DNA from 3 places in the Arthrobacter sp. BC5 genome. Region 2 is predicted to be linked to each of the others. Evidence: riboswitches for the same ligand, from Rfam matches in the RefSeq annotation. Region 2 holds a riboswitch; each other region holds the start of a gene.

Region 1 (3,266 bases), 1.4 Mb from region 2:
GCGAGCGAGTTGCTCACGAGACGCGTGCAGTCCTGCATCACACCGAGCTGGCCCTGCGCGGCTGCCGCGATCGTGGCGGCGACGCCGGACGAGACCGCGGGCGCAGCAGCCGGTGCGGGGGCCGGAGCCGGGGCAGGCACCGGTGCGGGTGCCGGAGTCACGGCGCGGGCAGGTGCCGGAGCGGCAACAGCGGCCGCTGCGACGGGGGCTGCGACAGGCGCAGGGGCAGCGACGGGAGCTGCAGCAGGTGCGGGAGCAGCGGGGGCGGGAGCGGCGGGGGCGGGAGCCTGGACGACCGGGGCCTCCACGACCGGAGCCTCCACGACCGGGGCCTTCTCGGCGACGACCGGCTTGGCGTTGACCTTCACCGGCGTCATGTTGAAGGACACCGCCGTGCCGGTGGACGCGACGACAACCGCACGGTCCGAGGTCACGGTGACGTTGGAGGCGGCGACGTCGCGCTGGGGCTGCAGGTCTGCGGCATTGGCCGCGACGCCGCTGGTCAGGACGAGGCCCGAAGCCGCGGCGATGACGGCGGCCTGGCGGCCCATCCCGCCTGCGTTGGTGGTGACGGCCTTGGCGAGGGCCGAGAAGCTCGCAGCGTTCTGCGCTTCTCCCCGGTGGCGTGCAAGTGTGGCGCGTGAAGACATGGGGGGTTTCTCCGTGTGTGGTTTCTAGCGGACGCGGACGAAGCTGGCGCCGGGGAGGTCTGACAGGTTGTGGAGGCCGGTGTTCATACCGTTCAGGCCACCGCTGATGACCTGGCCGTTGCCGACGTAGATCGCGACGTGGCCGCCGGTGATCACGAGGTCGCCCGGAGCGGGGCTGCCGACGACATCGCCGAACTGGTAGAACTGGCCGGGAGCGAGGTCGCCGACGGACTTGCCGACCGAGCGCAGGGCCTTCTCGACCATGGCGGTGCAGTCCTGGGCGACGCCGATCTGGGCGTAGGCCGAGCCGACCAGCCCGGCAGCGACGCCGGAGGACTGGACGGGCGCGGGAGCCTGCTGCACCACGGGGGCGGCGGCAGGAGCCGCCGGTGCGGCAGCGACGGGCGCGGCGGGCCTGGCAACCGGCGCTGCAGGCACGGCGGCCGCTGCGGGAGCGGGAGCCACGGCGGGAGCAACAGCCACTGCGGGAGCGACAGGCGCGGCGACCTGCACGGCGGCTGGAGCGGGGGCGGCCTGGACGACGGGGGCCGGCGCCTCGACGACGGGCTCCGGAGCGGGAGTGACCTCGACGGCCACGCGGTCGAAGGAGACCTCGGCGGTGGCGGGGACCGTGACCTCGGCCGAGACGACCCGGCTCACGGCCAGTGCTGCGGAGGACTGGACCTCGCGCTCTGCGGTGGTGGCTCCCTGGGCCGGCAGGCCCGCGGTGAGCACCAGGCCCGATGCGGCGACGATGACGGCTGCCTGGCGGCCGACCGATCCGGCGTTGGACGCTACTGCGGCGGAAAGAGCCGTCAGCGGGCTCACGGTCTGGGGCGCGCGGTGGCGGCCCGAAAAGCTGTTGGACACGTTGGATTGCCTCTCCCAACGCCTGCGAGGTGAGCTGTCGGATTCGGATGGGAGTCACCCGGCCGCTGCGTGAACAGCGACTTAACCCCAAGGATTTCAGTTACGAAACCCGAAAATTGGTTCCCCCGCCTCTGCCATGCGATGGTGCGGACGGACCTCTGGCAATGGCAGAGCTAGGCGATTTGCAAGAGGGTGCCGGATCTAGAGCGAATTTGGCACGAGATGAAGGCTACAGCAGAATTCGCGTTATGTCACATTCCGGTCACGAAACGGTGTGTTCTTGGTGACGACGGTGCTCCGTGTACCCTGCCTGGCCGTTCAGGCCGCGACGGAGACGAACACGTGCGACGCGACTTCGGGCGGCAGTTCGAGTGCACCCTCGACGCCGGGGACGCGCACGGAGACGTAACCGCCCACGGACTCCAGGTTGAGGTGCGCGCCGGGGCGCAGGCCGCCCTCGTCGAGCTGCGTGAGGAGTTCCGGATCCACCTGGATCGGCTCGGCCAGGCGGACCAGCGTGACCTGCTTCTCGGGTGAGTAGGTGCCCATCGCGGAGAGCAGGGTCACCACGCCGTCCGTGAACAGCTCCGACTGGACGCCGCCGATCGCCTCGAGGCCGGGGATGGGGTTGCCGTAGGGGGATTCGGAGGGCTTCCCGAGCAGTTCGTAGAGCCTGCGCTCGACGCGCTCGCTCATGACGTGCTCCCAGCGGCAGGCCTCGTCGTGTACGTACGCCCAGTCGAGCCCGATGACGTCGCTCAGCAGCCGCTCGGCGAGGCGGTGCTTCCTCATGACCTCGGTAGCACGCCGGCGGCCCACCTCGGTCAGTTCCAGGTGCCTGTCGCCGGAGACCACCACGAGTCCGTCACGCTCCATGCGACCGATGGTCTGGGACACGGTGGGCCCGGAGTGGCGCAGCCTCTCGGCGATGCGCGCACGGAGCGCCACGATGTTCTCTTCCTCGAGCTCAAGGATGGTCCGCAGGTACATCTCGGTGGTGTCGATGAGATCCGTCATGCGGTTCAGCTCCTTGGTGCGGTGCGGGTGCCCGGCTGGAATGCCTCACGCCGGCGAGGGGGGCCACAGCCGCCACGGCCTGTTCCGCCCCACGCTTCCCAAGGTTAACGCATGGCGCAACAGGCCCGGCAATCCCGGCGGGAGCACGGCGGTGGCGGTCCGGGCGTCGTCCGGGGCAGCGTTCACAAATGGAGGCACCGCTCGAGCTGGGGCAGAATGAGGGCGAGACCCGACGCCGAGACAGCTGGAGCAGCCATGACCGAAACGCCCCGCATCCCCGAACACCTGCTGCCTGCGGACGGCCGGTTCGGCGCAGGCCCCTCCAAGGTCCGGAGCGGGCAGATCGACGCCCTCGTGTCGGCCGGCCGGACCCTGCTCGGGACCTCCCACCGGCAGGCCCCCGTGCGCAGCCTGGTGGGCCGTGTACGGGAAGGGCTCGCCACCTTCTTCGGAGCACCCGCCGGCTATGAGGTGGTGCTCGGCGTAGGCGGCTCGACGGCATTCTGGGACGTCGCGACGTTCGGACTCGTGGAACGGAAGGCGCAGCACCTCTCGTTCGGCGAATTCGGCTCCAAGTTCGCCTCCGCCACCGACAGGGCGCCGTTCCTCGAGGCCTCCAGCATCATCACGTCCGAGCCCGGCTCGCGCCCGTCGGCCGTCGCCGAAGCCGGGGTGGATACGTACGCCTGGCCGCAGAACGAGACCTCGACCGGCGTCGCGGCTCCCGTC
Region 2 (3,266 bases):
GTTCTCCGCCGCAGACGGGGACGTCCTCTGGGGACCGACCGAAGTTCCCGGCCCTTCGCCCGGCGGCGGATTACTCTTTGCCAACACGCCCAAGGCGCTCACTAGCGAGCAACCCCCAGCGACGTTGCTCGATGCCGCATCAGGCGCAGTCGTGGACGAACATGCCGGTGCCGCTCTCTACGAGCACCATGGGACCGCGTTGACGGGCACCGCGGACACCTTCTTCGCCACCGACAGCCACTCCGGCGAAACACTATGGGCGTCCGCGGAACTAAGCCCCGGCCCCTCCGGTGTTAGCCCGGGGGCCAGCGCCCAGTACGAAGGCAGCTACGGACCATCTACCGGAGGTCTCGTAATCGTGGAATGGGCCGACCCTGCGGGGGTGGTTGCCCCTGTGTCCGTCATCCACGATCTCAGGACCGGTGCGCCACTGGGCAGGGTGGATGGAACTCCATCGGGTATGGCCACAGTGGATGACGCCTCACACACCGTGCTTTTCACCTCACAGCGCCCGGAGGGTGGATACACAGTGACAGCCGCGCGGCCTGGAGAGGGCCTTCTGTGGGCCAGGGAATTTGCCGGCCAAGCCCAGGTATCGGCCGCCGGCGCCGGGATGGTCTACGCCCAGGTCAACGGCCAAGCAGCCAGAATCGATCTTGATTCCGGGACGACCCTCGCCTCGGGCGAGTACATGCTTCCCCTGGCCATGCTTCCCGACGGCACCGCCTTGTTCCCCACGAATCAAAGCGGGACATATGCAGTTGCAACCCCTCGCGTAATGCCCGCTGACAGCCAAGGTGATTCAACTCGGTGACCGGACGCGGAAGCAGCCACTGCGGTTGCGGTGACCACGATAAGGGTCACGGTAGCGGTCACTTTCCGCTGGGCTAGCCCCCTCACCGGTTAGCGGTTCCCCGCTGAGCTAGCTGTACTGCCGGAGGAGCCGCCGCAAGAGGCTGGATGTCGCTGGTGGAGCAACGTGGCCTGTGCCGGCAGGGTTGACGCCGCGCGCGGGTGTTGTCCAAGAACGGGCCCGCCGCGCGAACCAGGAAGAGACGAGAGGAACAACCATCCTGCGGCCAGCTGACTGGCTGGCGATACGCGGCCCACAGCCTCCTCCCACAAATGTTCATACATTTATGATTTTCGGGTAGGTTGGTCCCCGTGCCGCTCATCTGGTTGCGGCGTCCTGGTTTCTTACCGAACTCTGCCGGAAACCGGGTCCACAGATCATCGAGGCAGAGGCGGGGAACCCAATTTTGCGGATTCCATGCGAATCCTTGGGGTGAAGCCGCGCGGACGCTAGGTCCGCCGGCCGGGTGACTCCTACCCGAACCCGACAGCTCACCTCGCAGGTATAGGGAGAGGTTATGTATGTCACAGTCAAGAACCCACGGACGGCACCGCGCGAGCACAAGCGCGCGCACCTTGGTGTCCGGTAACACCGTGCGTCAGGGATCTCGGATGGGACGCCAGGCGGCTGTCATTATTGTCGGCTCAGGGTTGTTGCTGACCATGGCCGCCCCGGCCCAGGCCAGCGCCACGGCATCCGGGACGTATAGCGGAACTTCGGCGCTTGCGTCACCGGTCAATCCGTCCTCCGGTGCTCTCAGCATGTCGGGGGCTGGAAGCGTCTACACGGTGCAGCCCGGGGACACCCTGGGTTTGATCAGCGCACGCCACCAGGTGGACCTGGAAACGCTCCTGGCCGCCAACAACCTCACCATCAGCTCCATCATCTACCCGGGTGACAGCATCAAGCTCGCTGCTTCCTCGGCTGGTGCACCTGCCGAGCAGTCCCGGCAGTACGACGCAGCCGGAATCCCGGCTCAGGTTCAGAGCGGGATAAGCGCACAGTCGGCAACCATCACCCCTATCGGTCAGGGCAGCGAGAGTGCTTCGACCTCGATCAACCAGGCCATCCTGGGATCAGCAAGGGCTCAACTCGGTGCGATCCAGGACTGCACCGTCCTGGGTGAAGTCGCTCTGCGGGCGGCAGGGATCCAGGGCGTCGGTGATGAATCGCCCGAGTCACTGATGTCCTACGCCACGCAGGTATCGGACCCGCAGCCTGGCGATTTCGTGTACTACGCCGATGGCGGCATGGGGTTTTCCCATAACGCGGTCTACCTCGGCGGAGGCCGCGCGATCCACAGCGGCTGGAATGGGAACCAAACCATCGAGGAGAGCGTGAACGTCGGTTCCGGTCCCATCTACTATCGGGTCAACGGCTAACAACTCATTCACCTCGCCGGCGGAACCAGCCGAGATGGTGCGCGACGTGCCCGGGTTCTCGACGAGGTGAATGAGTAGGACGTCGATCACGAGGTGGCGCCCACGCCCGGACCGAGCAACGGGCGCCACCTCGTCAGTCGATCCTGCCGGCTCAGGGCCCCTCAGGCTGCTCGGCCGAACGACTCCCCGCCACCGATGTGGCCTATCCCTTCCATACACACCGCCCTCCGCCAGCATCAGGAAAAGAGGTGGACCGGTCGTTACATCAGGAGCTCTTTATGTCATCAGGGCCACGTACGGGTTCCCGCCCGAGTCGCCACACCCTGCTCACCGTGCTTGCCACACTCGCGGTAACAACATTGGTGTTGCTCATCGGTTTCTTCATCACTGAAGAGCAAACCTCCCAGGGGCAGGAAGGATCTGCCGTGAGCGGTGTCCGGGAATCCGTTGGCCCCAGCGAGGTGGACCTGGATAAGTCCCGCCGAATAGACGGCGATGCGACAGCACTGGGGGCCGTTGATGCTCCGGTGGTAGTGGTCGAGTACGCCGATTACCGTTGCCCGTTCTGCGGGGTTTTCTCCCGGAACACGTTGCCCCCCTTGGTCGACAAGTACGTCGACGAGGGCCAGGTAAGGATCGAGTGGCGGGATCTGCCCGTCTTCGGGGAGGAATCGTTCCAGGCCGCGGTCGCAGGACGCGCAGCCGGGGAACAAGGCAAGTTCTGGGAATTCAACAAGGCAGTGTTCGCCGACGCCCCGGAAAGGGGTCATATCGCGCTTCCGCCAGAGGAACTGATCCGGATCGCTAAGAACGTCGGCGTGCCTGACATCGAACGGTTCACGGCTGACCTGGACTCGAAGGAACTGCAGCAGACAGTGACAGCCGACGCAGAGGAAGCCGCCGCCCTGGGTGCCACCGGAACCCCGACCTTCCTCATCAACGATGTGCCGCTCACCGGAGCTCAGCCACTGGAAGTCTTTGAGGAGATCATCGACGCGGCGTTAGCCGAAGCCGAAGCCCAGTAATGGTGA
Region 3 (3,266 bases), on a different replicon from region 2:
CGGCGGACGTGGCGGGCCACGGCATCGCGGGCCACTGCTGCGCCGAGGGAGAGAAGGATCAGCACCACAGACGACCCGGCGGCGTAGGCGGCGAAGACGGCCAGGAGCCCGAGCAGGCTTCCCGTAGACACGGCCTGCGCCACGACAGCGAGCAACAGGGCCAGACTGCAGGAAAGGGCGGCGACTGCGTAGGCCACACCGTAGCCGAATACTCCTTTAAGTCCCGAGCCTGTCCCATCCGTCCTGAGGAACCGGTGGAGGTTCACCCGTGTACCGGGCAGTTTCCAGCCGAACAGCATGCCGAGCCCGGCAATGACGATCACGGCACCGATGAGAACCGCTGCCCACGGCAGCGCGGAAGCAATGGACCGCAGTCCCACCGCGACGAGCAGACCGGCGGTCACGAAAACCACGGCGAACCCGCCGCTCAGCGCAACGCCTGCCCGGAGTCCCGCCAGCAGCGGCCGCCTACGCCCGGCGCCAGTACCCTCAGTGCCGGAGCTGATGAAGTACGCCAGGTAGGTCGGCAGCATCGCGAACCCACACGGATTCACGGTCGCGAGCATCCCGGTGACAAAAGCCAGACCCAGCGCCCCGGTCATCTACCTGCCCCCTTGTCAGAGGCAGCCGGTGGCGTAAGTGCCGGGGAAGCATCCGAGCACGAGGGCGGACCTTGATCAATTCCGGGGGCACAGCAGTCACTGGCCGTCCTTGTCCTGCCGGTACTGCGCCGCAGCATCCACAGCAGAAGGCCAGCTGCGACGATTCCTGCGGTGGCGAGCATCCAGGAGCTGCCGATCACTGCACCTGTTGCCCCGAAGACACCGGTCGCGATGAGCAAGACCGGCACTCCGCAGCACAGCAGTGCCACGAGAACAAGACCAGCCATGGACAGCAAAAAACCCGCCGTCAGCGTCAGGCCGGAGCGTTCGTTTAGCTTCGCATCTGTGGACATGATTAATCCTTTCGAGCTTTCGTGCCGCCCGACCCCGACTGGCCGTCAGGCGCAACCGGGACCACACAACTCCGTTCAGCCCCATGATCGACATTCCTCTCTGGGGGAAGGTCAAGCCGGTGCACCCTGATCCCGAGAAATACGTGGTGCAGGTGAGCACCTGAAGGCGGGCCACGCGCTGAGAGTTGGGGCAGCCGCCGGGGGCGGGATTCGCCCAGTATTGACCTTGCCCCCTAGGGGAAGGTCAACACTGGTTGGCGTAACACCATCAGAGGTGTTCGCCCGGTGAACAAATTTGCTCAATCCTGCCGCTGTCCCCGGGCCCGTCTGCAGTGAACATCAGGCAGGAGCGGGGGAACCACCGGTGGGCTTCACTGAAGCCCTTGGGGCTAAGCCGCTGATCAATCCGTTGAGGGATTTCAGCGTCCGGATGATCCCATCCGAGTCCGACAGCTAACTCCGTAGGCAGTGGGAAAGGCTACTTCTTGTCCAAGAACCATCATTCGGCGCGCCACCGCGCAATTCCTGTCCGCAGCCGCCCGGTGCGGGCAGTGTCGGACGCGGTGAGCTCGCACGCGGGAAATATAGGCCGCTCAACGGCCATCGTTGCCGCCGCATCCGGTCTACTGCTCAGTGCCGGCCTTCCAGCCAACGCCACCACCGACACCCATCAGGGCGAGAGCGGCGCAACTACCCATACGGTCGTTCCCGGTGACACCCTGGGAAACATCGCCGGACAGTACGGCGTGGAGCTGGACACCGTGTTCTCCCTCAACGGGATGAACCAGAACACCATCATCTACCCGGGCAATACCATCAGCGTGAAGGGTGAGGTGAACGCCCCGACGCCGACTACTCACACAGTCGTGTCCGGTGACACCCTGGGAAACATCGCCGGACAGTACGGCGTAGAGCTGGACACCGTGTTCACCCTCAACGGGATGAACCAGAACACCATCATCTACCCCGGCGACATCATCGCTCTGACGGGTGAGGTTGCCATCGGAGGCCCTGCCCCCGTTGCACCCGCCGTGCCGGCTAGCGCTGTCCCGACGTTACCGGCACCTGCAACGGCGGCGCCAGTAGCACCTGTAGCAGTGCCGGCGACACTTGCCGTGCCGGCTATAAGTGTTCAGGCGGTATCGGCACCCGTGCCAGCACCTGCAACGGCGCCAGTGAGCCGGCTGAGCCTGCCTCTGGCGAACGCGTCGGTGAACTCCCCCTATGGTTACCGCGGTGCCGGGGAGTTCCATACCGGCACTGATTTCGCAGCCGGATGCGGCACCCAGGTCCTCAGTTCCGCCGCAGGGACAGTCATTGAAGCGGGGTTCAGCGCCTACGGTGGCGGCAACCGGATTGTCGTCGATCATGGAAACGGTCTTCAGACCACCTACAACCACCTGGAAACCATCGGGGTGCAGCTGAACCAGTCCGTCGGAACCGGGAATCCCATCGGAGTCGCCGGATCCACCGGGAACTCCACCGGCTGCCACCTGCACTTCGAGGTAGTCGTCAGCGGCCAAACAGTGGATCCCGCTTCCTGGCTTTAACACCGAGGTGAGCGGCGCACCTTGCGCCGCACACCACGGTCCCATTCTGCCTTCCGGCAGCTGACGCTCACCTAAGCAAGTGGTGAGATGAGATCTGGCCCGTTGTTGCGGACGGATCCGACTTCCTTGCCGACGATCCGCGGAACAAGGTTGGGTTCGGGGATGGTGTCGATGAAGTGCTGCACCTGGTCCCGCTCGGTCATGGTCGGGTCCAGCCACTGATCCTGCAGGTCCTTCGGGATGATGACCGGCGTCCGATCATGAATGTGCCCGAGCGCGTCATGCGCGGCCCGGGTGAGGATCGTCGCTGTGACCAGCCACCTGTCCTCGGCATCCTCGGCCTTCGTCGGGTCGGGCCAGAACTCGTACAGGCCGGCGAAGCCCAGCAGCTGCTCCTCGTCCTCGCCGTGCAGGTAGTGCGGGGTTTTCGTCCCGTCCTCGTTCTTCTGCCACTCGTAGTACCCGTTCGCGGGTATCAGGGCTCGCCGCTTCGCGGCCGCGGCGCGAAACGACGGCTTCTCCGTCACCGTCTCGCTGCGGGCGTTGATCATCCGTGTTGACTGCACTACTTACCCCTGCTGCCATTCAACCCAATAGGGGGTTGGTTTAAGACCCGGCGCGAAGAGCGGATGAGGTTTCCGGGACTACCACCTAGGCTCGCGACCACTTGACGTGCCGCTTCCGCCAATTCCTCCGTCTGCAGGTCCATCACAAACGAGGCTGGTCGAAGGAGTGCCCGTAAAGGTGTTGGTGGGTCTGCG

Evidence for each region. A riboswitch is a leader RNA that binds a small molecule or an ion and turns the genes downstream of it on or off. The one in region 2 is predicted to bind cyclic di-AMP.
Region 1: linked by a shared signal. The riboswitch ahead of AC1MFI_RS02645 (NlpC/P60 family protein) and the one ahead of AC1MFI_RS14015 (LysM peptidoglycan-binding domain-containing protein) in region 2 are both predicted to bind cyclic di-AMP.
Region 3: linked by a shared signal. The riboswitch ahead of AC1MFI_RS17635 (peptidoglycan DD-metalloendopeptidase family protein) and the one ahead of AC1MFI_RS14015 (LysM peptidoglycan-binding domain-containing protein) in region 2 are both predicted to bind cyclic di-AMP.

The regions. Positions count from the first base shown of each region.
Region 1 covers NZ_CM155273.1:611,777-615,042, forward strand. Annotated here, with positions in the region: gene AC1MFI_RS02640 (NlpC/P60 family protein) at 1-650, opposite strand, end outside; gene AC1MFI_RS02645 (NlpC/P60 family protein) at 675-1,520, opposite strand; cyclic di-AMP (ydaO/yuaA leader) riboswitch at 1,526-1,710, opposite strand; gene AC1MFI_RS02650 (iron-dependent transcriptional repressor DtxR) at 1,839-2,537, opposite strand; gene serC (phosphoserine transaminase) at 2,793-3,266, shown strand, end outside.
Region 2 covers NZ_CM155273.1:2,988,035-2,991,300, reverse strand. Annotated here, with positions in the region: gene AC1MFI_RS14020 (PQQ-binding-like beta-propeller repeat protein) at 1-814, shown strand, start outside; cyclic di-AMP (ydaO/yuaA leader) riboswitch at 1,193-1,372, shown strand; gene AC1MFI_RS14015 (LysM peptidoglycan-binding domain-containing protein) at 1,432-2,235, shown strand; gene AC1MFI_RS14010 (DsbA family protein) at 2,568-3,260, shown strand; gene AC1MFI_RS14005 (cytochrome c biogenesis CcdA family protein) at 3,260-3,266, shown strand, end outside.
Region 3 covers NZ_JBWXPX010000002.1:20,258-23,523, forward strand. Annotated here, with positions in the region: gene AC1MFI_RS17630 (cytochrome c biogenesis CcdA family protein) at 1-602, opposite strand, end outside; cyclic di-AMP (ydaO/yuaA leader) riboswitch at 1,242-1,437, shown strand; gene AC1MFI_RS17635 (peptidoglycan DD-metalloendopeptidase family protein) at 1,507-2,505, shown strand; gene AC1MFI_RS17640 (SOS response-associated peptidase) at 2,577-3,071, opposite strand; gene AC1MFI_RS17645 (hypothetical protein) at 3,214-3,266, opposite strand, start outside.